2 regions of the Clostridium subterminale genome follow, and region 2 is predicted to be linked to the other one. Evidence: a T-box and tRNA genes for the amino acid it is inferred to sense, from the RefSeq annotation. Region 2 holds a T-box; the other holds one or more tRNA genes.
The links. The T-box of region 2 lies ahead of ABDZ93_RS08965 (glycine--tRNA ligase). A T-box ahead of a tRNA ligase gene usually reads a tRNA of that ligase, here a tRNA-Gly.
Positions count from the first base shown of each region.

Region 1 (15,828 bases), on a different contig from region 2:
ACAAATCTCATTCAAAAGGGTTTCCATAATATTATTCCCAAATTCATCTCTGAGTATATATGAATCTCCTCTTTTTCCAATATATAAATCTACTTTCTCAGCCTTACTCTCTTGTATTTCAACAAAATATTTTAGAAGACTAATAAATTCATTAAATTCCTTTTCTATCATATAGCTTTCTACCACTTTTTCTATTATCATATATATCTGCGGCATTAATTCCTTCGCTCTAAAGTCAATAAAGCCTTTAATATTTATTTCATTTCCTTCTTCTATGCAATTAATAATTCTATCTAAAATGTTATTTTTCTTATTCATATAATATATTACAGTATCATCTATAGGTAATTCTTCCATTAAAACTTTATATATATCCTTTTTTATATCACTTACATCGTTATAATTTAGAAAATTATAAGTTTCATTTAGATGTTTATTAACCTTTTTTTCTAAAAACTCGTTAATAATCACACCATATAAAATGTTAGCTATATAATAGTTAAATAACTTCTTACCTTCATCCTCAGTGTAATCACCATCTTTCCAATATATATGTATACATTCATTTAATTCATCATTTTCAACTTTTAAATTTAAACTTTTCTTTTTTGTCCTTAAATAATCACCCATACTCTTAACTTGATTTAATACATAATCCTTATAGCTATTATTCACAATAGTCAACATCAGCATTCAATCACCCCACTTCATGTTAAGAATTTTATAGATACAGAACTTCACTTTAATATATTATGTGTTTTTATTTTTTACTATATACAATTTTTAAAATCCAATTTATTCTATAAATTTTATAGCATTTATGATATATTATTTCTAAATTAGTCTATTGATCTACTTAGCTAAATAATCTTTATAAAAATTTCTTAGATTAACTACCTGGTATACAAAAATTTTTTCTATAAAAATATAGATATAAATAAGAATATTTATACTGGGAACTATTTAAATACAGATATATATTCCTATATAACTATTTAACTATTTAACTATTTAACTATTTGTTCTATTTATGCGGGTTTGAGAAGAATCTGTCATTTAAATAGTCTGATTAAAGATATATTAAAATTTGAATTATTAATAACAACCAATAATAAGGTGGTGCTATTTTTGAAATATGCTTTTGTTGACTTCAGAATTTCTCAAGAGGAGCTTTTAGCTTTGGAAAATTTAAATTGTAAAGTTATACTTTGTGAACCTTGCAATTCATTATATCCAGCTATATGTGGTCATCCTGATATTCTTATACATTTTATCGATAATAATAATGTTATTATTCATAAGGATACATCTTCTACCTTTGAAGAAATTCTAAAATCTCTAAATCTAACGGTATTGAGAAGTACTGATGCTTTAACTGATAAATACCCTAAAGATATCATTCTGAATGCTGTAAGTACTTCTGATTTTTTTATGCATAAAATAAGATATACGGATAAAACTTTGTTAGAAAATATTCATGATAAGACATTAATAAATGTGAATCAAGGTTACTCCAAATGCTCTACTGTAGTATTATCTAATAAAGCTTTCATAACTTCTGATATATGTATTTATAAAGAATTAAATATCTATGGATATGATGTACTATTAATTCCATCAGGGGATATTCTTTTACCTCATTTAAATTATGGGTTTATTGGTGGAACTTGTGGTATGATAGACTCTAAAACCATAGTTTTTTATGGAAATTTAGATTTATATCCTCATGGAGATTTAATAAAAATATTTTTAAATAAGCATGGTATAACTCCTATCGCTTTAACCAACTCGCAATTAATTGATAGAGGTAGTATATATTTTTTAGATATTTAATAATTTATACTTGCCAAAATTACTAGAATATGAATTTTAAAATACTCAATTATAATGTGTACTGCTCTAAGAAGTATATTTATGTTTATATACAAAAGAAAAAAGCAAGTAATTTAATTACTTGCTTTTTTGGAGGCGCCACCCAGATTTGAACTGGGGATAAAGGCTTTGCAGGCCTCTGCCTTACCACTTGGCTATAGCGCCATATTGGAGCGGAAGACGAGATTCGAACTCGCGACGTTCACCTTGGCAAGGTGACGCTCTACCACTGAGCCACTCCCGCGTAATAATGGTGGCTCGAGCAGGAATCGAACCAGCGACACGAGGATTTTCAGTCCTCTGCTCTACCGACTGAGCTATCGAGCCAGACACAAATTTTAGAATTTATTGGCGACCCAGAAGGGACTCGAACCCTCGACCTCCGGCGTGACAGGCCGGCACTCTAACCAACTGAGCCACTGGGCCATATGGTGGTCGCAACAGGGATCGAACCTGTGACCCCCTGCTTGTAAGGCAGGTGCTCTCCCAGCTGAGCTATGCGACCAAATTTAAATTTGTGACACCACTATTAAAAATAATCTTTGCTAAGCTTAAAAAACCAATGAATTTTCCAAGTCTTAACAAAGACTATTATATTAAATTTTAAGTTTATTGTCAATATAGTTTTTAAAATTTATTATAAAACTAATTAATGTCATCTAATATTTTTTTAATATCTTCTGGTTTAAAATCATAGGCTTTATTACAGAAATGGCATAAGATTTCTTCCGTCTTGCCATCATCATATATTTCTTGCAAATCATTCTTACCAATACTCATTAACACTCTTTCTACTCTTTCTCTTGAACAGTCACATTTATATTCAGGTACTAAGGAATCATATATTTTTAAATCCATATCTTCAAATACAAATTCTAATATTTCTTCTATAGTCATTCCTTTTTCTATCATAGATGTCACTGATGGAATTTCTTCCAATCTATAAGTTATAATATCTGCTAAAAATTCTGATGCACCTGGCATCATTTGAATAATAAATCCTCCAGCAGCTTTTATAGATAAATCTGTATCTACCAATACTCCCAAAGCAACAGCAGATGGTGTTTGCTCCGATACAGTAAAGTAATATGCTATATCATCTCCTACTTCTCCTGTATATATAGGTACTTGACCTACATAAGGTTCTTTAAGTCCCATATCTTTAATTACTTTTAAATATCCATTTTTACCTATGGCGCCACCAACTTCCAATTTACCCTTTTCATTTAAAGGTAAATCTATTTTGGGGTTTCCTATATAACCTTTAACACTTCCATCATTATGAGCAGTAACGGTAATACCTTTCGCCTCTCCTCCACCATCTATTTGAATACTTAAACTGTCAGTATCATTTTTCAGCATAGCTCCCATTAAAACACCACCAGTTAGCATTCTTCCTAGTGCCGCTGATGCTGTTGGCATACATTCATGAGTTTTAGTTGCTTCATTCACTAAGTCAGTTGTAATCGCTGCAATTATTCTTACTTGACCATCCTTTGCTGTAGCTCTAATTAATTTATCTTTCATTCCTCTAACATCCTTTCTTACTCAAAACATAGGTTATTCTTTCCGTATTCTCACCTATAGCAACTTCTTCATAGCAATTAAGTTTTCTTTCTATGACAAGGTCTGCTTCATTTATAAACTTTTCTATCTTACTCTCGCTATAAGCTCTCTCTCTGTGGTGTTCATCAAATCTATGATACACTTGTCCTTCTTTAACAAAAAAAGTTAAATACATATCAACTACATCATCTTGTAATTGATTTTCCCAAATATAGACTACATCTTCCCTGTCATAGTTAAAACTATTATTTCCTAATATATTTTTAATTTTGTACTCCGTATTAATATCAAAAATAAAAATTCCATCATCCTTTAAGTGTTTATTAACTGACATAAAATATAATTGAAGTTTTTCATCCTCAATTATATAGTTAGTAGAATCCAATCCACAGGTTATCAGATCAAACTGCTTTTTAAGGTTAAAGTTACATATATCTTGACACATAACCTTAGCTTTAATTCCCTCAGCCTTTAACTTTTCATCTGCAATAGACAACATATACTCCGATAAATCTATAGCCGCTGTAAATATAAAGTTTCTTCCAATTAACTTAGTAAAATTTCCTGTACCACAAGCTAAATCTAAATAGTCTCTTCTTCCAACTTTATATTCCTTGCAAATATCAATAATTTTTTCTGCCCAACCTCTATAATTGATATCTTCATTAATTAGTTCATCATATATATCAGCAAAATCATTATAACAGTCCATAGGTTCACCATCTTTTCTATATAATCACCTATTTATTTTACCTTACTTTTTTTCTTTTGTCTAAGAAATCTTCCATGATTATGTAACAAATTTCACCTCTATCTAAATAATTGTATATTAAACTACAATTAAATTTCTTCATCAAATTAACACAATTTATCTTAATTTAGACTAACAAACTCTTAACTAAAATAGATTATTATCAATACACTATATAACATTAAAAAAATTCATCATTCCTAGGCATATTTAATCCTTTTTTCTTTTTTGTCATCATTCCTCCAATTCTTCCCGTTTCTTCTGCAGTTAAACCACTCCATCCAAATTCATTTACTTTATCAGCCAGCCCCAATTCTTCTACTATATCATATTTTATCTGCTCTCTTAAAGCTTCTTGTGGAGTTAATTCTTTATTAGCTTTCAATTTAGATTTTATCACTTTCTTTAAAGGAGTCTTACCCATGAACTTCTACCTCCGCATTGTTCAAATATAGTTTTAACATACTAACTATATTTTCTACCATAGGCTTTTTTTTATTCATCTCCTATATAATTTATGTAGCTTTGTTACTCTATACTCCCTTAGGTATCACTAAAAGCATTTTAAATAATTACATATTTTCACTTAAACAAATATATTTACATAAAATGCAAAACTTGAGAAAGCTACAATTAGGGTAGTTAAAAAAGAATCTACTAGAATGATTTATTTAACGGTTCTTTGTATGCAGCTAATGCAAGTTCGAAGTATTGGATTGACAAATTAAATAAAACTGGAGATTTCAAATTAAAAAAGGTTATGATGCTTCACTATGTTATAATTTCTTCAATCAAGAAAATAAGTACTTTAAAAATGCCAAAATAAGAAAAGCTTTTTCAGTAGAACTGCAATAATGCATTAGGCATTAACATAGATATATCTTATGTTGAGTGAGCAATATTCTGTGACAAAACAGATAATACGGATTACGAATTAGCAGAAACCCCAGTCACTGCTGACTATAATGATCCATTAACTTAAATCTTTGGATATTAGGATTTAAAAAAAGTCTATACATAAGGTAGACAATACGCTAGAATTATAAAAATACTCCTTAAAGTATTTACAAATACTTTAAGGAGTATTAAACATTCTAATAATATTTTATATTACTTTCTACCTGAAGTGTAAGTGTATTTTAAATCATAATTTCCACCAAATAATGGAGTACTTAAATTTTTAACATATTTTCTAATATAAGTATTTTTAAATCTCCATGCTTCTGGACTTATAACACCATCTTCATATAATAGTATGCTTTCTGCTTCTTTAAATAATTCAGTTCTTTCTGCAGGATCTACAGATTTTGCTGCTTTCGCTATAACTTCATCATATTTAGGATTTGACCATCCTGTCATTACAACATCAGCTCCTGTTACCCAGAAGTCAAGGAATGTGTTAGGGTCATTGTAGTCACCACCCCATGCCATACCAGCTACTTGGTAATCATAGTTATCAGTTCTCTCTTGGAATTGTGCCCATTCAACATAGTCAACTTCTACATTAATTCCAAGTTGCTCTTGATAAACACTTTGTTGGAACTCAGCATATTCTTTTGATGTTGTATCAGTTCCTGATTGAAGGTATTTAATAGTTACTTTAGATGGATCCTCACCAAGTCCTAATTCTTTCATTCCTTCTATTAATAGAGCCTTTGGATCTGGATTTTCATCTATAAGCTTTTGAATTGGAAGATCTTTAACTTTATCTCTATATTCTTCTCCACCTATTTGTACTTTTGGAGGTACGAAAGATAATGCTGGTTCACCAAGACCTTTTCTTAAAGTCTTAATTTTATTTTCTCTATCTTCAGCTATTATAAATGCTTTTCTTACTTTAGCATTACTAAATAATTTCTCTTTGTGGTTAAAGAAAGTATAGGTAGTTGAACCATCATATCCTCTTCTATTTTCAAATTCACCAGTTGCATCAAGTTTTTCTATCCATTCTGTTTTTACAACTGGACCTACATCTAATGAACCATTGTATAATTCATTCATTTGAGCAGATTCTTCTTTTATTATTTTCATTGTAGCTTTTTCAAGTTTTACATTTTCAGCATCCCAATATTCAGGGTTTTTAGTAAATTCAACCTTATTATTGTGTACCCATTCAGAGATTACAAATGGTCCACAATATACCATTGTATTTGCTTCTGAGCCATATTTATCACCGTGCTCTTTTATTATGTCTTCTCTTTGTGGTTGCATTACTTTAAAATATGTTAAATCTAAGAAATATGCACATGGTGATGCTAATTTAAATTCAACAGTTTTTTCATCTACTGCTTTAATACCTAATTCTTCTGCTTTAACTTTTCCTGCATTAAACTCTGCAGCATTAGCTATAGGATATAGCAAGAATGCATATGGTGATGCAGTATCTTGAGCTAACGTTCTTGTAATACCATAAACAAACTGTTCTGCAGTAACTGGTTGACCATCACTCCATTTTGCATCTCTTAACTTAAATGTCCAAGTTAGCCCATCTTTTGATGTTTCCCAACTTTCAGCCATACCTGCTTCAATTTTATCTTTACCATTTTCATCTTGCACAATTCTAGTTAAAGCCTCTTGGCAGTTAGTAAGTACTTGTGAAGAATATAAATCACTTGATTTTGATTGGTCAATTGTTTTTGGTTCAGCCTTCAAAAATACGTTAAGAAACTGTTCTTTATCCATATCTCCAGAAGCAGCAGTTTCTTCACCTTTACCATTTTCTGCTTTCTTGTCATCCTTACCACAACCTACTAAAGCAACAGACGTTACCATAGATATCGCTAATAAAGAAGCTAATATTTTTTTGCTTTTCATGAATAATCCCCCTTCATTAATCATCAATATGATAGATATAAAGCACATATCCATCTGATTTAAATTTATTATATATTAACATTTTCACTATTGCAATACCCATTATCTGAATATTAACAAGATTACCTCAATTCGACTTATTATCTTATATATTAACAAATATTTAACTAAATAGTAATCTAAATTCTTTTTTTTGGAATAATTATATTATATTTTTTTAAAATAAAATATATTAATGAAATTATTTTTCTTTTTTTATCTAATTATTTTTCTTTTTTCTACTTTTTTCTTGCTAAATCGTGTTTTATTTATATATACATTCGAAATTTGTAATACGAATTTTCCTGATTAAATCCTATAACCACTATAAATATATTAAAACATTTTGGATAACATCAACCTTTTCTCATACTTTATAATGAATTTTCCTATAAATTCATTATATATGTTGTTTTATGGATTATAAAATATTATAACGAAACAAAAGAGTAAAGCATTTTATCAGCTTTACTCTTTTGTTGTTTCATTATAATACTAGTTTCTACCAGTAGTATAAGTATATTTTAGGTCAACTGTTCCAAATAATGGAGCAGCATAGTTTTTAACATACTTTCTTACATAAGTATTTTTAAATCTCCACGCTTCTGGACTTATAGCACCATCTTCATATATTAAAATTCTTTCAGCTTCTTTGAAAAGTTCAGCTCTTTCATTTGGATCATTACTTTTTCCTGCTTTAGCTATAAGTTCATCATACTTAGGGTTTGACCATCCTGTTGGCACAACGTCAGCATTAGATGTCCATATGTCTAGATATGTGTTAGGATCATTATAATCTCCAGTCCAAGCTATACCTGCAACTTGGTAATCTAACTCATCTGTTCTTTGTTGGAATATAGCCCATTCAACGTATTCAACATCTACATTAATTCCAAGCTTGTCTTTATAAACTTGTTGTTGAAACTCAGCATATTCTTTAGCTGTTGAATCAGTACCTGATTGTAAATATTTAATATTTATAGTCGATGGATCATCTCCAAGCCCTAATTCTTTCATTCCTTCTATTAGTAATGCCTTTGGATCTGGATTTTCTTCTATTAATTTTTGAACTGGTAATTCATTTACTTTAGTTCTATACTCTTCTCCACCTATTTGTACAGACTTAGGTACAAATCCTAGAGCAGGCTCACCAAGACCTTTTCTTAAAGTCTTAATTTTATTTTCCCTATCCTCTGCTATTATAAATGCTTTTCTCACTTTAGCATTGCTGAATAGTTTATCTTTATGGTTAAAGAAAGTATATGTAGTTGAACCATCATATCCTTTTATAGCGTCATACTCACCAGTTGCATTAAATTTTTCTATCCACTCTGGTTTAACTACTTTAGCCACATCTAATGAACCATTAAGTAATTCATTCATTCTAGCAGATTCTTCCTTTATTATTTTCATTGTAACTTTATCAAGTTTTACATTTTCAGCATCCCAATATTCAGGGTTTTTGACAAATTCAAATTTATTATTGTGGACCCACTCAGATATCTTAAACGGACCACAATATACCATACTATCAGCCTCTGAACCGTACTTATCACCGTATTTTTTTACTATATCTTCTCTTTGTGGTTGCATTACTTTAAAGTATGTTAAATCAAGGAAGTATGCACATGGTGCTTTTAATGTAAATTCAACAGTTTTTTCATCTACAGCTTTAACACCTAAGTCTTCCGCCTTAGCTTTACCAGAGTTGAATTCTGCAGCATTAGCTATAGGATATAATAGGAAAGCATAAGGTGATGCAGTATCTTGTGCTAACGTTCTTGTAATACCATAAACAAACTGTTCTGCAGTAACTGGTTGACCATCACTCCATTTAGCATCCCTTAACTTAAATGTCCAAGTTAACCCATCTTCTGAAGTTTCCCAACTTTCAGCTATACCTTTTTCAATTTTATCTTTACCATTTTCATCTTGCACAATTCTTGTTAATGATTCTTGGCAGTTTGCAAGGACTTGTGAAGAATATGAATCACTTGATTTAGATTGATCAATTGTTTTTGGTTCAGAATCCAAAAGCATATTTAGATATTGTTCCGCATCTGCTTCTCCATTAGTCGCAGCTCCAGAATTTTTTTCTTCACCCTTACCGCATCCAACTAATGCAACTGATGTTATCATAGATAATGCTAATAACGATGCTAGTATTTTTTTACTTTTCATAAGTAATCCCCCTCAAAATAATATAGTTTAGTTCAAAAATTCTAAATCTTCATTCTAAACTCTGTTCATCTTTGTCGTTAATCTTTGTGTATATTTCTACACATTTCCTCATAACTTTTATTTATTTTTATAATACACCCTTTTAACGACAATGTCAATGTTCGCTTTTCCGACTAAAGACACCTTAATTATAATTTTATTCAATTATACGAATTATCTTCTCTATTCTCGACACAAAATACCTTATTTTTCAACAAAATATTACAAGTATAAGAATTATTATTATTATTATTAACATTGGCATATCTACTTTATCGGGTTTTACATTATTTTTTGTCGTAATTTGTATCTTTTTTAATAAAATAATTGATTGGAGTAGATATATGAATTACTATTTTGATAAAAATTCTTTTTTCTGTATTTTCTTTAAATAGAATTCAACTGAATTTAGTAAATACTTTTCTACTAAATATTCATATATCATCTCCTTTTATATTATTACTAAGCCATAAAACAATTAATATGCCTAATAATAAAACCCAATCATTGAATAAACTTTACATATCTCTTTCTTTTATCATATATAGCAACACCATTTTTCTTACCTTTTTAACAACAAAAAAGATAAGAGTAATAAAATACTCTTATCTTTTTATTTTAATTATAATATATGGCATGCAGCAAAGTGATTTGGCTCAATTTCTCTAAACTCAGGATTCTTTTCACTACATATAGGTTTTGCATATCTACATCTTGGTGCAAATCTACAACCTGGTTTAGGATTTATCGGACTAGGCACTTCTCCTTCTAGAGGTATTCTTGCTTTCTTCTTAGTAGCATCAGGATCAGGAATTGGAATTGCTGATAATAATGCTTGAGTATACGGATGTAAAGGCTTATCATATAAATCTTTACTACTAGCAAGCTCTACCATAGTTCCTAAATACATAACTCCAACTCTATCAGATATATGTTTAACCATTGATAGGTCGTGGGCTATGAATAAATATGTTAACCCTAATTCATTTTGTAATTTTATCAATAAGTTAACAACTTGTGCTTGAATAGACACATCTAGAGCAGAAATAGGTTCATCGCAAACTATGAAGTCTGGTTCTATAGCAAGAGCTCTTGCTATACCTATTCTTTGTCTTTGCCCACCTGAAAATTCATGAGGAAATCTAGATGCGTGTTCCTTATTTAATCCTACTAATTGTAGCAATTCATAAATTCTAGCCTGTCTTTCATCACCTTTGTGAAGATTATGAATATCTATTCCTTCTCCAATAATATCTCCAACAGTCATTCTTGGATTTAGTGATGCATAAGGGTCCTGAAATATGATTTGAGCTCTTCTAGTAAATTCCTTTTTTTGTTTTTTATCATATTTACTAATGTCATCTCCATCAAATAAAATTTCACCACCTGTTGCACCGTAAAGTCCCATTACTGTTCTTCCACAAGTTGTTTTTCCACAGCCTGATTCTCCAACAAGACCTAATGTTTCACCTTTTAATATATTAAAACTAACATCATCTACTGCTTTAAGTGTGGCATTCTTACCAACTTCAAAATACTTCTTAAGATTCTTTACTTCAATTAAAACTTCCTTTTTATTTGTTTCAGCCATCTTATTCACCTCTTCTTAACGCTTCTGGAATTTCAACCTTTGGTGCCATTGGATGTTTTAACCAACATAACACTTGGTGATCATTCTCTACATTAGTAGCTTCCGGCATCTCCTCTAAACATATTTGCATACAATATTCACATCTTGCAGCAAATGGACATCCGATCGGTGGTTTAACTAAGTCTGGTGGAGTACCATTTAAAGCGTAAAGCGTATCCTTATTTTTTGTATCAAGTCTTGGCACCGATTGAAGTAATGCCCAAGTATAAGGATGTTGAGGATTCGCAAATATCTCCTCCACAGTACCTCTTTCAATAACTTGACCTGCATACATTACTTGAATTCTATCTGCAGTGTCTGCAACAACGCCAAGATCATGAGTAATAAGCATAACTGCAGTTCCTAGTTTCTTTTGAAGATCTCCTATAAGATCCATTATTTGTGCTTGTATAGTAACATCTAGAGCAGTAGTCGGCTCGTCTGCAATAAGTATCTTTGGATTACACGCAAGCGCTATAGCTATCATAGCTCTTTGTCTCATACCACCTGAGAATTCGTGTGGATATTGATGAGCTCTCTTATCAGCATTTGGTATATTAACAAGATCAAGCATCTTTATTGCTTCTTTCATTGCTTCTGCTTTATTCATACCTCTATGAATTATTAAACTCTCAGCAATTTGTTTTCCAACCGTCATTGTAGGATTTAATGAAGTCATTGGATCTTGGAATATCATAGATATATCTGACCCTCTTAATTTTCTTAATTCCTTCTCATTCATATCTAAAATATTTTTACCATCAAAAATGATTTTAGAATCTTTCTTAATTTCTGCCGGCATTGGTTCTGGTAATAGTCTCATTATAGCTTTTGATGTAACTGTTTTTCCACAACCTGATTCTCCAACTATAGCTAAAGTTTCACCCTTATCGAGATGAAAATCTACACCTCTTACTGCCTTTACTTCACCAGCATAGGTATGAAATGAAACTTGTAAATTTTCTACATCTAAAATTCTTTCCATTTGCCATTCCCCCCCTTATTGACGTAATTTAGGATCCAGTGCGTCTCTTAAACCATCACCTAATAAATTGAAAGATAACATTGTTAATGAAATCGCTAAGGCAGGGAAAATTAATTGATAAGCATAGAACATTAAATTCTGTTGTCCTGCAGCTGCAAGAGCTCCCCAGCTTGTCATAGGTGATTGAACACCTATTCCTAAGAAACTTAAGAAAGCTTCAGCGAATATAAATCCTGGTATATCAAATGTTATAGCAACAATCATTACACCTAAAGTATTTGGAACTAAGTGTTTTGCTATTACTCTTGATGCGTTTGCTCCTAATGCTTTTGCAGCAAGCACATATTCTTGCTCCTTAATTTGCAAAAGTTGCCCTCTTACAAGTCTAGCCATATAACACCATCCCGTTATGGTCATGGCTATAATAAGTGGTGCCATACCACCTTGATCCATAAGAACTCTGATAAGTATAACTAATACAAGGTATGGAATACTAACTAATATCTCTAATATTCTCATCATGATATCATCAGCAATACCACCAAGATATCCAGATATACCACCATAAATTGTTCCTACAACAGTGTCTACAATAGCTCCAACTATTCCTATAGTGATAGATATTCTACCACCTACCCAAACTCTTGAAAATAAGTCTCTACCTAAACTATCTGTTCCAAACCAATACGTTGAGTTTGGTTTCATATTTAACATATCATTATTTGTAGCTTGATATTCAAATTTACCTATCATAGGTCCTATAATTGTCATTAATGCGATTAATCCTAATAACACTAATGAAACCATAGCTACCTTATTCTTTTTAAGTCTTCTCCATGCATCTTGCCAGTAGGTCATACTAGGTCTAAGTATTCCCTCTGAATCTAGGTTATCACAACCTATAATTTGAAATTTTTCTTTTGAAAATTCTGCCATACTTATCCCTCCTAACGCTTACTGCTTGATACTCTTATTCTTGGGTCAACTAATCCATAGATTATATCAACTAAGAATAATGCAATTATAAATAATGCTGATACGAAAATCGATTGTCCCATTATCATAGTATAATCTCTATCTGTAACTGATGATACGAAATATTGTCCCAACCCAGGTATTGCAAATATACTTTCAACTACGAAAGAACCTGTAAATATGTTAGCAACCTGTGGTCCTAGAAGGGTAATAGCTGGTAATATAGCATTTCTTATAACATGCTTAAATACTAAACTAGTCTTAGAAACCCCTTTAGCCTTAGCTGTTATTATATAGTCTTGTCCAATAACATCAAGACAGTTAGCTCTCATATATCTAGCATAAGTAGCTATAGGCGCAAAACTTAATGCTATGGTAGGTAATATAGTATTTTTAAACTCTCCCCATCCTGTTGTTGGTAACCACCTTAATTCAACTGTAAAGAAATATTGTAGTAATGATGCTACAACAAAGCTTGGTATAGATATACCAACTATAGCTATAAACATTACTAAATAATCTGGCCATTTACCTCTATTAAATGCGGCTATAATACCCAACAGAATACCTAATGTTACTCCCACTATAAGGCCTTGTCCACCGATTTGTGCTGAAATAGGTGCATGTTTCTTAATAGTTTCTGTAACACTTCTTCCAGGGAATGCTAAAGATTCTCCCAAATCTCCCTTTACAGCATTCTTAACGAATAAACTATATTGAGTTAAAAGTGGCTGGTCTAATCCATATTTAGCATAGTAGTTAGCTTTGATCTGCTCTGGAAGCTTTCTTGCTGCCACCGCAAGTGGATCTCCAGGCATAGCATGGATAAGCATAAATGTTATTGATGATGCAATGAATAATGTCAATAACATATATCCAAATCTTTTTAGAGTAAATTTAAACATCGTCATCCCTCCATTTTAAGTAAAAATATGCAATAAAATCCCCATCTACTGCATTTCCCCCAACATTAACCTTTTTCTACCTTAAGCACAATGAGACATTATTAGAAATTACACTTCACCTATAGACTCCCATAAATGAAATGTAAATATTTAATGCACCCTTAAGTTTATTAATGATATCGTATACAAAGCTATTTGTTTTATAATATTTGTATTTAATATACTAAAAACTTTGGCACTCATTATTTCTTTTTTTGCCCCAAATCAACTTTTAAACTGCAATGCATTATTTTCCCTTACTAACACCTCCCACACTATTAATAAAACTAGTAAGGCTTCATTCCTTTAACATTACTAAAACACACTTAAGATGCTATTATAAAATCAGTAAAAACGATTTATTTAAATAGTTAGTTCCTTTGAAATATTTTGACAATTGCCACAATATCAAAGCCGCTTACTTTTTAAAAACAGCAATAAGGAATTATATAACTGTGCTTCAATCATTCATACATATTTCATATGTAATATGTGGACATGGGTTTTAGTAGTTGTAATTGTTAAAAGTATGAAAATAAAAATAATAATAAATTCATTTTTTATAATATTAACACAGGTTTCTGTAGGTGTCAAACTATTTTAATACATAATTTGTTCTTAAGATTACAAATTGTAACAAAATATTAGATAATATATTAAATTCATATAATTTGCACCCCTATATATCTTCATATTTTTACACAATTAACCATATGCATCTTTTTATTTAAAATATTATCTGTGAATTTTTAAAGTTATTCTTTGATATTTAAAATCTTATTAAATATCAAAGAATAACTTTATACTCCCAAAAACTCTTTAACATTATAGTTTCATAAATATTATTTAAATATATTCTATTTATCCCTTAACTTACCATGGCATCTTTATTCTGTACTTACCCTATAATAAAATTTTATATATAAATTTAATAAAGTTATATAACTTTACCTCTTTAAGTTATATAATGTATTATAAATATAACTTAAATGAGGTGGTATTTTTGAAATACAATGTTGCTATAGTCGGTGCTACCGGAATGGTTGGAAGACAATTTATAAATATTTTAGCTGAAAGAAATTTTCCAATTGAAAACCTATATCTTTTCTCATCTGCTAGATCTGCAGGAAGTACTATACACTTTAACGGAAAAGCTATATTAGTAGAAGAACTAAAAAAAGAAAATATAATTAATAAAAAAATTCATTTAGCCCTTTTTTCAGCTGGTGGAGATGTTAGCTTGGAGTTTGCGCCTATCTTCGCAGACCACGGTACTGTGGTTATTGATAATAGTAGTGCATGGAGAATGGATCCTAACGTTCCCCTAGTAGTTCCTGAGGTTAATTGTGAAGATATTAAATGGCATAATGGTATTATTGCTAACCCTAACTGTTCTACTATTCAAGCAATGGTTGCTCTTAAACCTCTTGATGTAAAATATGGAATAAAAAGAGTTGTATACTCAACTTATCAAGCTGTATCAGGTGCTGGAGTTCAAGGATTTAATGATCTAAAGGATGGAGTATCTAAGGTTCCTCCTAAGAAATTTCAATATCCTATAGCCTATAATGTAATACCTCAAATTGATGTGTTCCTAGATAATGGTTATACAAAGGAAGAAATGAAGATGATAGATGAAACTCATAAAATTCTTCATAATGACCAAATCAAGGTTACTGCTACAACAGTGAGGGTACCTGTATTCCATGGTCATAGTGAAAGCATTAACGTAGAATTAGAAAATGATTTTCAGTTGGATGATATTTTCAACTTATTTAAAACTTTACCTGGTATTACTGTAATGGATGATATAAAAAATAATATTTATCCTATGCCTATAGATATAGAAGGTCAGGATGATGTTTATATCGGAAGAATTAGACGTGATTTTAGTGTTGATAATGGTGTTAACCTTTGGGTTGTAGCTGATAATATCAGAAAAGGTGCTGCTCTTAACGCAGTTCAAATTGCAGAAGTTTTTATAAAAGAAGATTTAATAAAATAAAATTTAATATTATATAATTCAAAACTT
Region 1 is NZ_BAAACI010000007.1:68,432-84,259, forward strand. It holds gene ytxC (putative sporulation protein YtxC) at 1-693, opposite strand, end outside; gene ABDZ93_RS14030 (DUF6873 family GME fold protein) at 1,129-1,833, shown strand; tRNA gene ABDZ93_RS14035 (tRNA-Cys) at 1,964-2,037, opposite strand; tRNA gene ABDZ93_RS14040 (tRNA-Gly) at 2,042-2,116, opposite strand; tRNA gene ABDZ93_RS14045 (tRNA-Phe) at 2,124-2,199, opposite strand; tRNA gene ABDZ93_RS14050 (tRNA-Asp) at 2,222-2,298, opposite strand; tRNA gene ABDZ93_RS14055 (tRNA-Val) at 2,302-2,377, opposite strand; gene hslO (Hsp33 family molecular chaperone HslO) at 2,518-3,399, opposite strand; gene ABDZ93_RS14065 (class I SAM-dependent DNA methyltransferase) at 3,404-4,150, opposite strand; gene ABDZ93_RS14070 (alpha/beta-type small acid-soluble spore protein) at 4,371-4,613, opposite strand; gene ABDZ93_RS14075 (peptide ABC transporter substrate-binding protein) at 5,300-7,003, opposite strand; gene ABDZ93_RS14080 (peptide ABC transporter substrate-binding protein) at 7,538-9,223, opposite strand; gene ABDZ93_RS14085 (ABC transporter ATP-binding protein) at 9,885-10,853, opposite strand; gene ABDZ93_RS14090 (ABC transporter ATP-binding protein) at 10,855-11,877, opposite strand; gene ABDZ93_RS14095 (ABC transporter permease) at 11,893-12,813, opposite strand; gene ABDZ93_RS14100 (ABC transporter permease) at 12,825-13,757, opposite strand; gene ABDZ93_RS14105 (aspartate-semialdehyde dehydrogenase) at 14,800-15,801, shown strand.
Region 1: it encodes a tRNA-Gly, which carries the amino acid that the T-box ahead of ABDZ93_RS08965 (glycine--tRNA ligase) is inferred to sense. The anticodon was not compared.

Region 2 (15,828 bases):
AGTATAAAGTCTTCCACTTTCTTCCCCTTCAATACTTCTTGTAACATCATTATCTTCATTTAGTACCAAAAGATTATCTTTATTTTGATATTTAAATATATTCTTTTTAGAATCTATATACTCTTGTAAATCTTTATGCATATCTAAATGATTTGGGGATAAATTTGTAATTAAAGCTACCTCTGGAGATGTATCCATAGTCATAAGTTGAAAACTTGATAATTCAAGAACAACCTTATCATCTGGAGATATTTCTTCTATTTTAGTAAATAATGGTGTGCCTATATTCCCTCCAACCCAAGTTTTAAAGCCTGCAGCACTTAAAATGCTATATACCAAAGATGTAGTTGTTGTTTTTCCGTCACTTCCTGTTATACCGTATACTTTAGCTGGACAATATCTTACAAACTCCTCCATCTCAGATGTTATATATGCACCTTCATTTTTTGCTATAGTCAATTCCTTACCATCAATTCTCATAGATGGCGTTTTAAAAATAACATCGAAACCATGTAAGTTAGATAAATACTCTTCTCCTAATTCAAATTTAACTCCTTTGCATTGATACTTGTCTACAACGTCTTTAAGTTTTTCTATATTCTTTTTATCAAAAGCAGTAACCCTAGCTCCTAAACCTATAAGGAACTCTATAAGTGGTATATTACTCACCCCTATTCCTACGACAGCTACGTTTTTATCCTTAATAAATCTCTTAAAATCACTAAAATCTTTTTTCATTTTTATTCCTCCAGTACGACTATGTATTAGCTTACTTCCATACTATACTTATACTTACAATTATATCACTACAGCAGGCTTAAAAAAACTCTATGACATACACTTGCTCTATTTATTTCAACAACTCACCTATTTTCTATATTTTCGCCTATTTTCCCCTTGTATTCACTAGTTTTTGAATGTTTTTTTCAATTTAATTCATTATTTTTCAAAAAAGCTATTGCTATGAGTTTTTTAATATGATATAATCTGTTTGTGCCGTAAGTAAAGGTGTTAAAACTTTTCCCCAAAGGTTTAACATTGCACATAACATATCCCCATGATTAAACCCTATTTTTTACCGGATGCAAATCCGGTTATTTTTTTATCCATTTATATAAATCACCTGCAACAAAAACATTAATACAATATCTACATAAATTTTAGCCTACAATATATTTTTTAAACATCCTTAATTTATCATACATGTATCTATTTATTTTACATATTTAACTGTCTATATATGTTTACTATAAAATAACTCCAAGCAAATTAATGCCTAGAGCTATTTTAAATTCTTATAAACTTCTATTAGAATTCCATTTTTTCTTCTATATAAGATACGAGATTACTTATTGGCATTCTTACTTGCTCCATAGTATCTCTATCTCTTACTGTAACACTCTCATCTTCCATAGTATCAAAATCTATTGTAATACAGAATGGTGTTCCTATTTCATCTTCTCTTCTATATCTCTTTCCTATACTTCCAGCCTCATCATAATCTACATTAAACTTTTTAGATAATATTCCATACACATCAAGAGCCTTTTCACTTAATTTCTTGCTAAGTGGAAGTACTGCTGCCTTAAATGGTGCTAATGCTGGATGAAGATGCATTACTGTTCTGACATCTCCGCCTTCTAGTTCTTCTTCATCATAAGCTTCACACAAAAATGCTAATGCAACTCTATCAGCTCCTAATGATGGTTCTATACAATATGGTACATATTTCTCATTAGTAGTTGGATCTAAATAAGATAAATCTTCTCCTGAATGTTCCATGTGTCTTTTTAAGTCATAGTCTGTTCTATCAGCTATTCCCCAAAGCTCACCCCATCCAAATGGGAATAAAAACTCTATGTCACAAGTAGCATTACTATAGAATGACAGTTCTTCTTTTTCATGATCTCTAAATCTTAAGTTTTCCCTACCCATTCCTAAGTTGAATAAGAAATTCTTACAATATTCTTTCCAATATTCAAACCATTCCAAGTCAGTTCCTGGCTTACAGAAAAATTCAAGCTCCATTTGCTCAAACTCCCTTGTTCTAAAGGTAAAGTTTCCTGGAGTAATTTCATTTCTGAAAGATTTACCTATTTGAGCTATTCCAAAAGGTACTTTCTTTCTTGATGTTCTTTGAGAATTTTTAAAGTTTACAAATATACCTTGAGCTGTTTCAGGTCTTAAATATATTTCATTTTTACTGTCTTCAGTTATACCTTGGAAAGTTTTAAACATAAGATTAAACTTTCTTATATCTGTATAATTCATTTTCCCACACTTTGGACAAACCACATTGTGTTTTTCAATATATTCTTTATACTCTTCATTTGTCCATCCATCAGCTACAGCTACTTCTGCACCTTCTGAAACCATATGATCTTCAACCAACTTATCAGCTCTGAATCTAGCCTTACATTCTTTACAATCCATTAACGGATCAGAGAATCCACCTACATGACCTGTAGCTACCCAAACTTCTGGATTCATTAATATAGCACAATCTAACCCTATATTATACGGATTTTCTTGTACAAATTTTTTCCACCATGCTTTTTTGACGTTATTTTTAAATTCCACTCCTAAAGGACCATAATCCCATGAATTTGCAAGACCTCCATAAATCTCAGACCCAGAAAATATAAATCCTCTATTTTTACATAAAGCTACCATTTTATCCATAGTTAATTCTTTTCCCATGTTCATTACCTCCATAAATGTTTATTTTATTATTAATTGCAATTAACAAATTAATAGTTGAAAAATAAAAAACTTTAACCAATCAAGGGACGAAATTAATCCGCGGTTCCACCCTTATTAGCTAAAGCTCATCTTTAAAATTTATCACTAACTCAAAAGCTCCCTTCACAATATTGATTTGATGATTTACACCTACCACCATCTCTCTTTAAAATCTTTATTACTACTCTTCTTTATCATCGTTATTATTTAGTTTTTAATATTATCCACAAATCATATTATAATTCAAAATAAAATTAAAATATAAATATGGAATTTTATAAATATCAATTTTTATTATATTATCTACTATAACAAAATAAGCCGACTTAAAAGTCCGCTATAAACTATCTTATAAAAAAATGGCTCCGCGAAGAGGATTCGAACCTCCAACCTATCGGTTAACAGCCGAGTGCTCCACCGTTGAGCTATCGCGGAATATATAATTTATATCTAAATTATATCATATTTAATGTAAATTTCAACACTATTTCTATAAAATTTTAAAAATAATTTCTTTCACTTACATTATATGAATATTTTATCTAGAAACCATTTTAATATGCAACAATTATTTAACATATAATATTTCTTTACTGATATTATATATTAAATTAATACCTTAACATTTTACCCAAAAATTATTAAAATATGCAATAATTTTTGGGTAAAATTAATTTTAAAGTTATATATACTATTGTAGAGGCTTCATTGTTGGGAATAGTATAACATCCCTGATTGATACTGAATCAGTTAAGAACATTACTATTCTATCTATACCAATTCCAAGTCCGCCTGTTGGAGGCATTCCTACTTCAAGAGCACTCATGAATTCTTCATCAATTAGATAAGCTTCATCATCTCCAAGTTCTCTTTCTTTAGCTTGTTGCTCAAATCTTTGTCTTTGAACTATAGGATCATTAAGTTCTGAATAGGCATTACAAACTTCTCTACCATATACAAACCCTTCAAATCTCTCAGTAAATGCTTCATTTCCACGTTTTTTCTTAGTTAATGGCGATATTTCTACTGGATAATCACAAAGGAATGTTGGTTGAATTAAATGTTCTTCAGCAAACTCCTCAAATAAAACATTTAATACATCTGCTTTTGTACAGTCTTTTAATTCTTTTACAAATTCCAAATGCTTTTCTTTTGCAATTTGTCTAGCTTCTTCGTCTGTCTTAACTTCATTAAAATCTACACCTGCATATTCTTTTACAGCATCAACCATAGTTATTCTTCTCCATGGTGGTGTAAAGTCTATTTCAGTTCCCTGATAATTCACTTTAGTAGTACCATGAACTTTCTCACAAGCATATGCAACTAATTCTTCTGTTATTTTCATCATATCGTTATAATCAGCATAAGCTTCATATAATTCTATCATTGTAAATTCAGGATTATGTCTAATACTCATTCCTTCATTTCTAAAATTTTTACCCATATCATATACTTTTTCAAGTCCACCAACTATGCATCTTTTTAAGTATAACTCAGTAGCGATTCTTAAATACATATCTATATCTAAAGTGTTATGATGAGTTACGAATGGTCTTGCAGCCGCACCCCCAGCTATAGGAGATAAAATAGGAGTTTCAACTTCTAAGTATCCTCTATTATCCAAGAATTCTCTTACTGCTTTTATAATTTTTATTCTATTAATAAAAGTATCCCTTACATCTTTATTCATTACTAGGTCTACTTCTCTTTGTCTATATTTTAAATCTGGATTTTTAAGTCCATGCCATTTTTCTGGAAGTGGTTTTAATGATTTAGAAATCAAAGTTACTTTACTAGCTTTAACAGAAGTTTCTCCTGTCTTTGTTACAAACGGTATACCTGTAACTTCTAAAAAATCGCCTATATCAAAAGTTTTTGCATCTTTAAATTGTTCTTCTCCAACTCTATCAAGTCTTATATAAACTTGCATTTTTCCAGATCTATCATGAATATCACAGAATCCAGCTTTACCTTGAATTCTTTTAGACATAAGTCTTCCTGCAATTGTAACCTCAGTTTCTTGAAGCTTTTCATAATTATCCTTTATTTCTTGTGCTTCATGAGTTCTTTCAACTTTATATACGTCAAAAGGGTCCTTCCCTTGCGCTTGAAGATCAGCAAGCTTTTGTCTTCTAATCATTACTTGTTCATTATATTCAGCTTCTTGAGCTTGTAATTGTTCATTATCTGTTGCAACTTCTTGTAAATTATCATTGTTAGCTTCTGTAGCCATAAACCATTCCTCCTAGTTCTTTTTTATGATTATCTTTTAATTTCTAATACTTTATAGTTGTTAATTCCATCTGGAGTTGATACTTCTACAACATCTCCTGTTCTCTTTCCCATAAGAGCATTTCCTACAGGTGATTCATCTGAAATTTTATTTTCATAAGGGTCTACTTCAGCAGATCCAACAATATAAAATTCTATTTCTTCATCAAATTCATAATCATATACTTTTACACTTGTTCCTATACTAACTATATCTTTAGGAATTTCACTTTCATCTACTACAGATGCGTTTCTTAACATGTTCTCAAGTTGAATAATTCTTCCTTCAACGAAAGCCTGCTCATTTTTTGCTTCATCATACTCTGAATTTTCACTTAAATCTCCATATCCTAGGGCAACCTTTATCTTTTCTGTTATTTCCTTTCTTTTAACAGTTTTTAAGTATTCTAGCTCATCTTCAAGCTTCTTTATTCCTTCGTAAGTCATCACGTATTTTTTAGTTTCGCTCATATTTCTCTCCCCTTCAATCTTACTAAATAATTCTATATCATTATAAATACTCAATTGTATCATATATAGTCTCTATAATCTTTGATTAATTATAAAACAGCTGCAATTCCTTGTCAATAAAGGTATATTTATATTAAAAATTCTACTTTTCATAATTTAATTTATACTTTTCTAACAAATTATACATTTCATCATAGGATATAGCAGAGTTGATTTTATCTTTAATTTCGGTACAATTTCTTAACCCCTTAATATACCATGCTATATGCTTTCTCATTTCTCTTACAGCTTTATTTTCATCAAAGAACTTTATAGCTCTATTCAAATGAGTAATACACATATCTATTCTCTCTGTATCAGTAGGCCTTACTATATCATTGCCATCAATTCCCTGTTTTATTTCTCTAAATATCCACGGATTTCCCATGGCACCTCTTGCTATCATTATACCATCACAATTAGTTTGTTTCCTCATATTTATAGCATCTTCTGCCTCAAATATATCACCATTACCAATGACAGGTATAGAAACAGCTTCCTTTACTTGCTTTATTATATCCCAATCAGCCTTACCTTCATACATCTGTTCTCTAGTTCTTCCATGAACTGTTATAGCATCTACTCCCGCATCTTCTAAATATTTAGCAAACTCCACTGCATTTATGCTATTGGAATCAAAGCCCTTTCTAAACTTTACTGTAATAGGTTTACTTGAGGCTTTCTTCATTTCTTTAACAATTTCACTAGCCAGTTTTGGGTTTTTCATTAAAGCAGAACCTTCTCCATTTTTAACTATCTTTGGTACTGGACATCCCATATTTACATCTATAATAGTAACTCCGTCCATACCTTGAATGGTTTCACAAGCAAATGCCATTATCTTTGGCTCACTTCCAAATATCTGTAATGCTACGTGTTTTTCTTCATCACTTATTCTCATAAGAGTTCCAGTATTTTTACTATTATAATATAGCCCTTTTGCACTAACCATTTCTGTATAAACTAGTCCACATCCCATTTCTTTGCATATACCTCTATAAGCTATATCAGTAACCCCTGCCATAGGAGCAAGAAATACAGGATTTTCAAAGCTTATATTTGAAATTTTCATTTTATCACCTATTCTCTATTCTTCTCGTATATAATCCTAAGTCCTTCTAAAGTTAAGAATGGTTCAACTTTATCTATAGATTCAGATCCTTCCGCTATAAGGTTAGCAAGACCTCCTGTAGCTATTACCATAGGATTCTCCTCTCCTAATGCTATCATTTCTTTTTTAATTTTACTTACAATAAAATCAACTTGACCTATATAACCATATACAATACCTGCTTGCATACTTGCTACTGTATTTTTACAAATAACTGTTTCTGGTTTTATAAGTTCTACTCTTGGGAGTTTAGCAGCTTTTTGGAATAATGCATCTGAAGATATTTTTATACCTGGTGATATAGTTCCACCTATGTAATCTCCATTAGCAGCTACTGCACAAAAAGTAGTTGCAGTTCCAAAATCTATAATTACTAATGGTTTCTTATACATTTCATGAGCTGCTACTGCATTAACTATTCTATCTGCTCCCACTTCTTTAGGATTATCATATTTTATATTTATTCCTGTCTTTATTCCCGGACCAACCACTAGAGGTTTTTTATTAAAAAACTTTCTTACCATATGCTCTAGAGAATACATTATATTGGGAACTACTGATGAAATAATTACTCCTGATATATCATTAACATCTAGCTTGTTGTAAGAAAAAAGCTGAGCTACTTCTATCATATATTCATCAGAAGTTTTTCTATTATCTGTAGATAATCTCCATTCTATTATTAATTCCTTACTCTTATAAATACCTAATACTATGTTAGTATTTCCTACGTCTAATACGAATATCATAATCATGTCACCTCTATATAATTAAAAGCAGCTTTTAAGCTGCTTTTTAAATGTTCCTAATTATTATAACACATTTAACACTTTTACTATATAACTTAATTAACTTTTTTAAGTTAATACTACTTTATGTGTTAATGAATTTTATGTAATATCACTGTAGACTACTCTATTATGTTTTATATGAGATTATTACTATTTATTATATCAACCTCATCTTTGAAAATCTCATATAATTCTCCTTTTAATGTTCCATCACTAAAATTATTCATGATATTCAGATATATTTTTTTTAAATTATCTTCTTTTCTACTTAAGCAATTACTTCTAAGCTTTTTTTCTTTTTCCTTGCCATGAAACATTATTCCTTACCTCCTTATAATACTTTTTAAAACTTTGATATGATTATTATGTCTTACAATTGAATTTTGTGCCCTGTTGTCAATTTCTTGAATAGGTACATTTGCCAAGTAACTTTCATAGCTTCTAATAATCTCATTTTCTTTATTAATTAGAAATTGAATCATTGTATCTTTCATAATAATCTCCTCCTTTTTCCTATTATTATCAAATAAAAAAGGGGATATACCTTTATTTTAAAAGTACATACCCTTTTTATAAATTATTTACAATCTACATATTTAATCTTTATATTAAGCTCCAAATAAAGCTAATAATACACCTGCCGCAACAGCACTTCCTATAACTCCAGATACATTTGCACCCATAGCATTCATAAGTAGGAAGTTAGTAGGATCCTCTTTTTGACCTACAACTTGAGAAACTCTCGCTGCCATAGGTACTGCTGATACTCCAGCAGATCCAATTAATGGATTTACTTTCCCTTTAGTTAATTTACACATGACTTTTCCTACAATAACTCCTCCTGCTGTCGCTACTGCAAATGAAGCTACCCCAATTATAATAATTCCTATAGTTTTAGGATTTATAAAGGCTTCTGCTGTTGCTGTAGCTCCAACAGAAAGTCCAAGAAATATAGTAATTATGTTTATAAGAGCATTTTGTGCAGTATCTGAAAGTCTTCCAACTACTCCAGATTCTTTAAATAAGTTACCAAGCATTAACATTCCTATCAACGGTAGTAAAGCTGGTAATAATAAAGTTACTAATATAGTTACAACTATAGGGAATACTATTTTTTCTATTTGCTTAACTTGTCTTAGTTGTCCCATTTTTATTCTACGCTCTTCTTTAGTTGTAAGAGCTTTCATTATTGGTGGCTGTATAAGTGGTACAAGCGCCATATATGAGTAGGCTGCTACTGCAATAGGTCCCAATAGATGTCCCGCTAGCTTATTTGTTAAGAATATAGCTGTAGGGCCATCTGCTCCTCCTATAATTCCTATAGAAGCAGCTTCCTGTGGTGTAAAACCAAAAAGAATAGCTACTCCAAAAGCAAAGAAAATACCAAACTGCGCTCCAGCTCCCATAAGTACACTAGATGGATTAGCAAGCAATGGACCAAAATCTGTCATAGCCCCTACACCCAAGAATATAAGCGGAGGGAATATCTCCCATTTCACTCCTTTTGATAAATAATATAGTAATCCTCCTGCTTCCTTACCTATAGGCTCGGCCATAATATTGCCTAGTGGTATGTTAGCAAGTAACATACCAAATGCTATTGGCAATAATAAAAGAGGTTCGAATTTTTTACCGATAGCTAGCCATATGAAAACTAAAGATACTCCTATCATTACAGCTTGTTGCCATGTTAAAGCCGCAAATCCAGATGAGGCAAACAAATCTTTAATTACTTCAAAAATGTTCATTTAAATTGACCTCCTATTATGCAATAACAGCTAATATATCTCCAGTATTAACTGCGGCTCCTTGTGTTACATTTATCTCTACTACAGTTCCATCTGTTGGAGACATAATTTCATTCTCCATTTTCATAGCTTCCAGTACGAATAAAACATCACCTTGTTTAACTGTTGCACCCTTAGTTGCAACTACTTTAACTATTGTTCCTGGCATTGGCGCTTCTGCCTTTGCTCCTTCTGCAGTTGATGCTACCGGTGCTGCAGTTGATACTACTGGTGTTGCAGCTGAAGTTGACGCTGCTACTGGTGCTGCTGATTGTACTGGTTGTGCTGGTGTCACTTGCACTGGTTGCGCTGGTGTCACTTGTACTGTTGGTGCTACTGGTGTAGCAAACTCACCCTTTACTTCTTCTACCTCTACTTGATATAAATTTCCATTAACTGTAACATTATATTTTTTCATACGAAATATCCTCCTAACAATAACTTCTATTTAATAGAAGCACTTCTCCAACTTGAATTATTATTAACCCTTTTTATACTCTTTATATTTAATTCATCTAGTGACTTACCAGTATGAGCAGATAATGATGCCATTATAGCTGCTACTAACTCATATTCCTTATTAATATCTACTGTTTGCACAGTATTATCAACTTCACTCACCGTAATTGATACTTCCTTCGGTTCCTCATTAGCATTAGATCTTTTTTTATAATCTCTTCCTAGCAAAAAGCTTTGTAATTTAATTATGAGCATAAGTGCCAATAACACTCCAAATACTATTATCATAGCAATGGCAGCTACACCTAATGCAAAGTATAAATTTTCTAGGGTGAAGTTTCTGAATAATGTTTCTTTCATATTATACTCCTCCTAAACTAGTGTACTACCATGTGTTTTAGGATATTTTAATTCTCTTTTACTTTGTAACATATCTAGCATAGCAAATATCCTTTGCTTGCTTTCACTTGGTTTTATCACATCATCTATTATTCCCATACTTGCCAAATTATAAGGATTGGTTACTTCATCATAGTATTTAGCAATTACATCTTTTTCTCCTTGTTTATGATCCTCTGAGTTAAATATCTCATCTCTGTATAGTCCTTTTATATATTCTTCTGGACTTGTTAAACATACTTTTGCTGTTGGCCAAGCCATTGTAACATCAAATGCTGATTCTCTTGAAGCTAATACTTCATATCCAAGACCATAAGCTTCTCCTATAATTAAAGAAACCTTTGGAACTGTAGCATCAATTAATGAATACATAAGCTTTCCAATATTTTTAGCAAGTCCATTATTTTCTTCTTCTAAAGAAACTGATGCTCCTTTTGTATCTACTAAGCTTAAAATAGATATATTGAAACTGTCACATAATTTTATAAAACTTGAAACCTTATTTGATCCTAAATTATCAATTTCTTTATTTTTAGAATTTAATATAACTCCAACTGTCAATCCGTTAATTTTTCCCAGAACAGTTCTAAAGTTAGTAGCAAAGCCTCTATATATTTCTATGATACTATCTTCATCAACTATAGTATTTAAAATTTCATCTAAAGAACAATTATCCTTTTCAACCATTTCATCAAGATTTAACTTACCTACATTTAAATTTAAATCTTCATTACTAACGGTAGGTAATTCTAAATTATTTGATGGCATATAAGAAATTATATTTCTTATAACTTGGAATGCTTCTTCTTCAGTAGCAGCATTTATATGTGCATTACTATTTCTATTAGCACTTACTCCATTGCTTACCATTGATTTATCCACATACTTACCTTCTTTTTCAGTAAGCTTACTTAAAGAAGATACACTTAAATCACTTATTTCATCTACAGCAACTACTACATCACTCATAGTTCCAAACAATGATGTTATACCATTACAAGGACCGCATATAACTGATACTCTTGGAACTATACCGCTTAGCTTAGCATACTTGTTTAAGACTAATCCATAAGAACCAAGTAATTCTATTCCTTCATTTAATTTTCCACCTATGGAATCAATAACTTGAACTACAGGAGCACCTATTTTAGCAGCATTATCAAGAATATTTATTATTTTTCTTCCCATAGTTTTTGTAAATGTTCCACCTTCTACCGTATAGTCACAGCTATATATAAATACTAGTCTTCCATTTACAGTTCCATGACCAGTAATTACACCGGCTCCATTGCCTGAAACAAGAGAACCAATTTCTACAAATGTTCCTTCATCTAATAATGCAAGAACTCTTTCTCTTGCTGTAAGTTTATTTAGGTTGTGTTGCATTTGTACTTGACTATCTCCACCACCTAAGTGTGATGTATCTTTAAGCGAATTAAACACTTCAAGTTTATTCATTTTACTGCCTCCTGACATATTAACTTTACCGTATATAATATTAACACATTTCACACCATTTGTATACATTAATTGCAAGTTTTAATTCATTTTTCTGTGAATTCCTTATTTTTAAAATTTCTATAATTCAGATAACCTTTATTATAGTATTCTGCTTAAATTAATTTTAATCCCTGTCTATTTAAATTTATAAAAAAACTAATCCTATGAAATCATAGGATTAGTAAATAAATTTTAATTTTAAATTATTTGTAGTTAAATATTAAACCAAATTAATATATAATCTAATTTTAATATAATAATTTTAGAATAGACCTTCTATAGTTCCATCTTCATGAATATCTATTTTATTTGCAGCAGGAACCTTTGGAAGTCCCGGCATAGTCATTATAGCTCCTGTTAATACAACTATAAAACCTGCTCCATTTGATAACTTAACTTCTTTTACGGATATATTAAATCCTGTTGGTCTTCCTAATAAAGCAGGATTATCAGAAAGGGAATTTTGAGTTTTGGCTACACATATAGGCACTTTATGAAGTCCTAATTTTTCTATTTCACTAATCTGTTTTTTAGCTGATGCTGTAAAATCTACATCATCTGCTCCATATATTTCCCTTGCAATAATTTTTATTTTTTCTTTAATATCCAGTTCTTCATCGTATAAAGCTTGGAAATTGCTTTGTTTATTTCCAATAGTTGAAATAACTTTATTTGCTAAGTCTTTTCCACCTTCTGCTCCTTTTTCCCAAACTTCAGTTAAAGATACCTCCACTCCATTAGTTTTACAGAATTCTTCTATGAACTTAACTTCTTCATCACTATCTGATATGAATTTGTTTATAGCTACAACTACTGGAACATTAAATTTTTGTATGTTTTCTATTTGTTTCTCTAGGTTAACAACACCCTTAGATAATGCTTCTACATTTGGAGTATTTAATTCTTCTTTTTTAACTCCACCATGATGTTTTAACGCACGAATTGTTGCAACTATAACTACACAGCTTGGTTTTAATTCTCCATACCTACATTTAATATCAAAGAATTTTTCTGCTCCTAAGTCTGCACCAAATCCAGCTTCAGTAATAGCATAATCTCCTAGCTTTAATGCCATTTTAGTTGCAAGTATACTATTACAACCATGAGCTATATTAGCAAAAGGGCCTCCATGAATTATTGCTGGAGTATTATCTAATGTTTGTACTAAGTTAGGTTTTATAGCATCCTTCATCAACATAGCCATTGCACCTTCAACTTTTAAGTCCTTGCAATAAATTGGATTTCCATCAAGATCATATGCTACAAGGATTTTACCAAATCTCTCTTTAAGATCCATAAGATTGTTAGATAAACATAATATCGCCATAATCTCAGAAGCAACAGTAATTGTAAATCCATCTTCCCTTAAGAATCCATTTGGCTTACCACCCATACCAACTACTATATTTCTAAGAGCTCTATCATTCATATCTAAAACCCTTTTAAATATAATTCTTCTTGAATCTATTCGAAGTTCATTTCCTTGATGAATATGATTATCTATAGCCGCAGCTAATAAATTGTTTGTTGTTGTAATAGCATGCATATCTCCTGTAAAATGAAGGTTTATATCTTCCATTGGTACTACTTGAGCATAACCGCCACCTGCAGCACCTCCCTTAACTCCAAAAACTGGTCCTAATGAAGGTTCTCTTAATGCTATAACAGCATTTTTACCTAAACTGCAAAGTGCTTGACCAAGTCCTATAGTTACTGTAGATTTTCCTTCTCCTGCTGGAGTTGGGTTAATTGCTGTAACTAATATAAGTTTCCCATCTTCATTATCTTTTCTACTTTCAAGAACATCTAGAGATATCTTTGCTTTATACTTTCCATAAAGATCTAAATCATCCTCAGTTAAACCTAATGTTTTTCCTACCTCTAAAATTGGTATCATCTTTGAACTTTGAGCAATTTCAATATCAGTTTTCATAAATTAACCTCCTAAGTATTACATTAATTTGTACTATTTTTTCAAAATTCAGAAATAAATTAAGCTATGATAACTATGAATATAGTTGTGTCAGTAGTTTTTTCAATATTCTTCTATTTTAAGTTCATTATAACATAATTACTTTTATAAAAAAAGCACAGCAATAGCTGTGCTTTTAAAACAATATATTAACTTTCCTTATATGTGTTACTCTCATTGTCTGAAGTTTTTTCTTCTATTGAATTTTCATCTGTTGATACTTCATCATTAAGAGTTTCTACATTCCAGTCCTTAAACTTTTCATTAGAACTAACACTATTTTCTTCTACTGGAACGTCATTTTCTTCTTTCGGAGAATCTAATACAATTCTTTCTGCATCAAACTCTGCAAGAGTTTTTCCCTCCATTATTGCATTAAATTCTTCTGCAGTAAGTTTTTCTCTTTCAAGTAAAGCTTTTGCAACATCATGAAGTTTATCTATATTTTCCTTAAGAATAGTTTCTGTTCTCTCATAAGCCTCATCAATTAAAGCTTTAATTTCTCTGTCTATCTTAGATGCAACCTCTTCTGAGAAGTCTCTTGTTCTTCCAAAGTCTCTTCCCATAAATACTTCACCATCATCTTTTCCAAAAGATATAGGTCCTAGAGCATCTGTCATACCATATTCCATAACCATCTTCTTAGCTATTGATGTTGTTCTATCTATATCATTTTTGGCTCCTGTACTTATATCTCCAAGAATCAATGCTTCTGCAACTCTTCCTCCTAAAAGACCAACCATATCATCTCTAAGTTTAGACTTAGATGTATATGCCGTATCTTCATTAGGTAGATGTAAAGTATATCCTCCTGCCATCCCTCTTGGAATAATACTAATTTCATGCACAGCATAAGAATTAGGCAAGTATTTAGATACTACTGCGTGACCCGCTTCATGGTATGCAGTTAAATTCTTATCTTTATCACTAATAACCCTAGATTTCTTTTCTGGTCCAGCCATTACTCTAGTTATTGATTCTTCTAGTTCTTCCATAGTTATAACTTTTCTTCTAGCTCTAACAGTTAATAAAGCTGATTCATTCATTAGATTTTCAAGGTCTGCTCCAGTAAATCCTGGCGTTCTCTTTGCAAGTATTTTTAAATCTACATCTTCATTTAAAGGTTTATTCTTAGAGTGAACCTTTAATATTTCTTCTCTTCCTTTAACGTCAGGTACACCAACAACTATCTGTCTATCAAATCTACCTGGTCTTAAAAGAGCTGGATCTAAAATGTCTGGTCTATTTGTAGCAGCTACCATTATTATGCCTTCATTTACACCAAATCCATCCATTTCAACAAGAAGTTGGTTTAAAGTTTGCTCTCTTTCATCATGTCCGCCACCCATACCAGCGCCTCTTTGTCTACCTACAGCATCAATTTCATCTATAAAGATTATACAAGGAGAGTTCTTTTTCGCTTGTTCAAATAAGTCTCTAACTCTTGAAGCTCCAACTCCTACAAACATTTCAACGAAGTCTGATCCTGATATGCTGAAAAACGGTACTCCAGCTTCTCCAGCTACTGCTTTTGCTAAAAGAGTTTTTCCTGTTCCCGGAGGACCAACTAATAGTACTCCTTTTGGAATTCTAGCCCCTACTTCCATATATCTCTTAGGATTTTTAAGAAAATCTACTATCTCTTCAAGTTCTTGCTTTTCTTCATCAGCTCCAGCTACATTCTTAAATGTAACTTTTTTATCCCCTTCTAAAGGTACCGCCATCTTAGCTTTACTTTTACCAAAACTCATAACTCCACGGCCGCCACCGCCACCGCTTCCACTAGACTGATTCATAAACATTATCCAGAATAATACCACCATGCCTATCACAAGAAGTGTAGGTAAAATTCTCATCCAAACTGGTACTGTAGCAGGTGGATCATATTTTTCATTCATATCAGGGTTAGGATTTGCTTGAATTATTTGAGAATACCTTGATTGTAAAATATTTACACTGAATTCGGTACCATCGCTTAATTTACCTCTCACTGATGTACCATCAGATGATGTTTGTATAGCTGTTACTTGTTTTTGTTGCATATATTTTTCAAATTCTGTTACACTTATTTCTTTAAGACTTCCTGTACTATCGAATAATGACAGTGCAGAAAATATAACTAGTATTAACACTAAAAACCAAATTGTTGCACTAGAAATTTTTTTCATTTAAAGCCCCCCTCTCTCTATGGTTCAATATCACTAAAAATTCTATCATATGAGTTTTTCCTTTACAACATTAATAATATTAATTATTAATGAACTACTATTCTGTTCTTTTTTAAAT
Region 2 is NZ_BAAACI010000005.1:288,401-304,228, reverse strand. It holds gene murD (UDP-N-acetylmuramoyl-L-alanine--D-glutamate ligase) at 1-738, opposite strand, end outside; gene ABDZ93_RS08965 (glycine--tRNA ligase) at 1,309-2,700, opposite strand; T-box leader at 2,783-2,949, opposite strand; tRNA gene ABDZ93_RS08960 (tRNA-Asn) at 3,103-3,177, opposite strand; gene lysS (lysine--tRNA ligase) at 3,434-4,975, opposite strand; gene greA (transcription elongation factor GreA) at 5,005-5,484, opposite strand; gene dusB (tRNA dihydrouridine synthase DusB) at 5,627-6,595, opposite strand; gene ABDZ93_RS08940 (type III pantothenate kinase) at 6,604-7,383, opposite strand; gene ABDZ93_RS08935 (hypothetical protein) at 7,560-7,742, opposite strand; gene ABDZ93_RS08930 (hypothetical protein) at 7,749-7,919, opposite strand; gene ABDZ93_RS08925 (sodium ion-translocating decarboxylase subunit beta) at 8,034-9,173, opposite strand; gene ABDZ93_RS08920 (biotin/lipoyl-containing protein) at 9,190-9,630, opposite strand; gene ABDZ93_RS08915 (OadG family protein) at 9,657-10,031, opposite strand; gene ABDZ93_RS08910 (carboxyl transferase domain-containing protein) at 10,044-11,528, opposite strand; gene ABDZ93_RS08905 (formate--tetrahydrofolate ligase) at 11,833-13,503, opposite strand; gene ftsH (ATP-dependent zinc metalloprotease FtsH) at 13,692-15,710, opposite strand.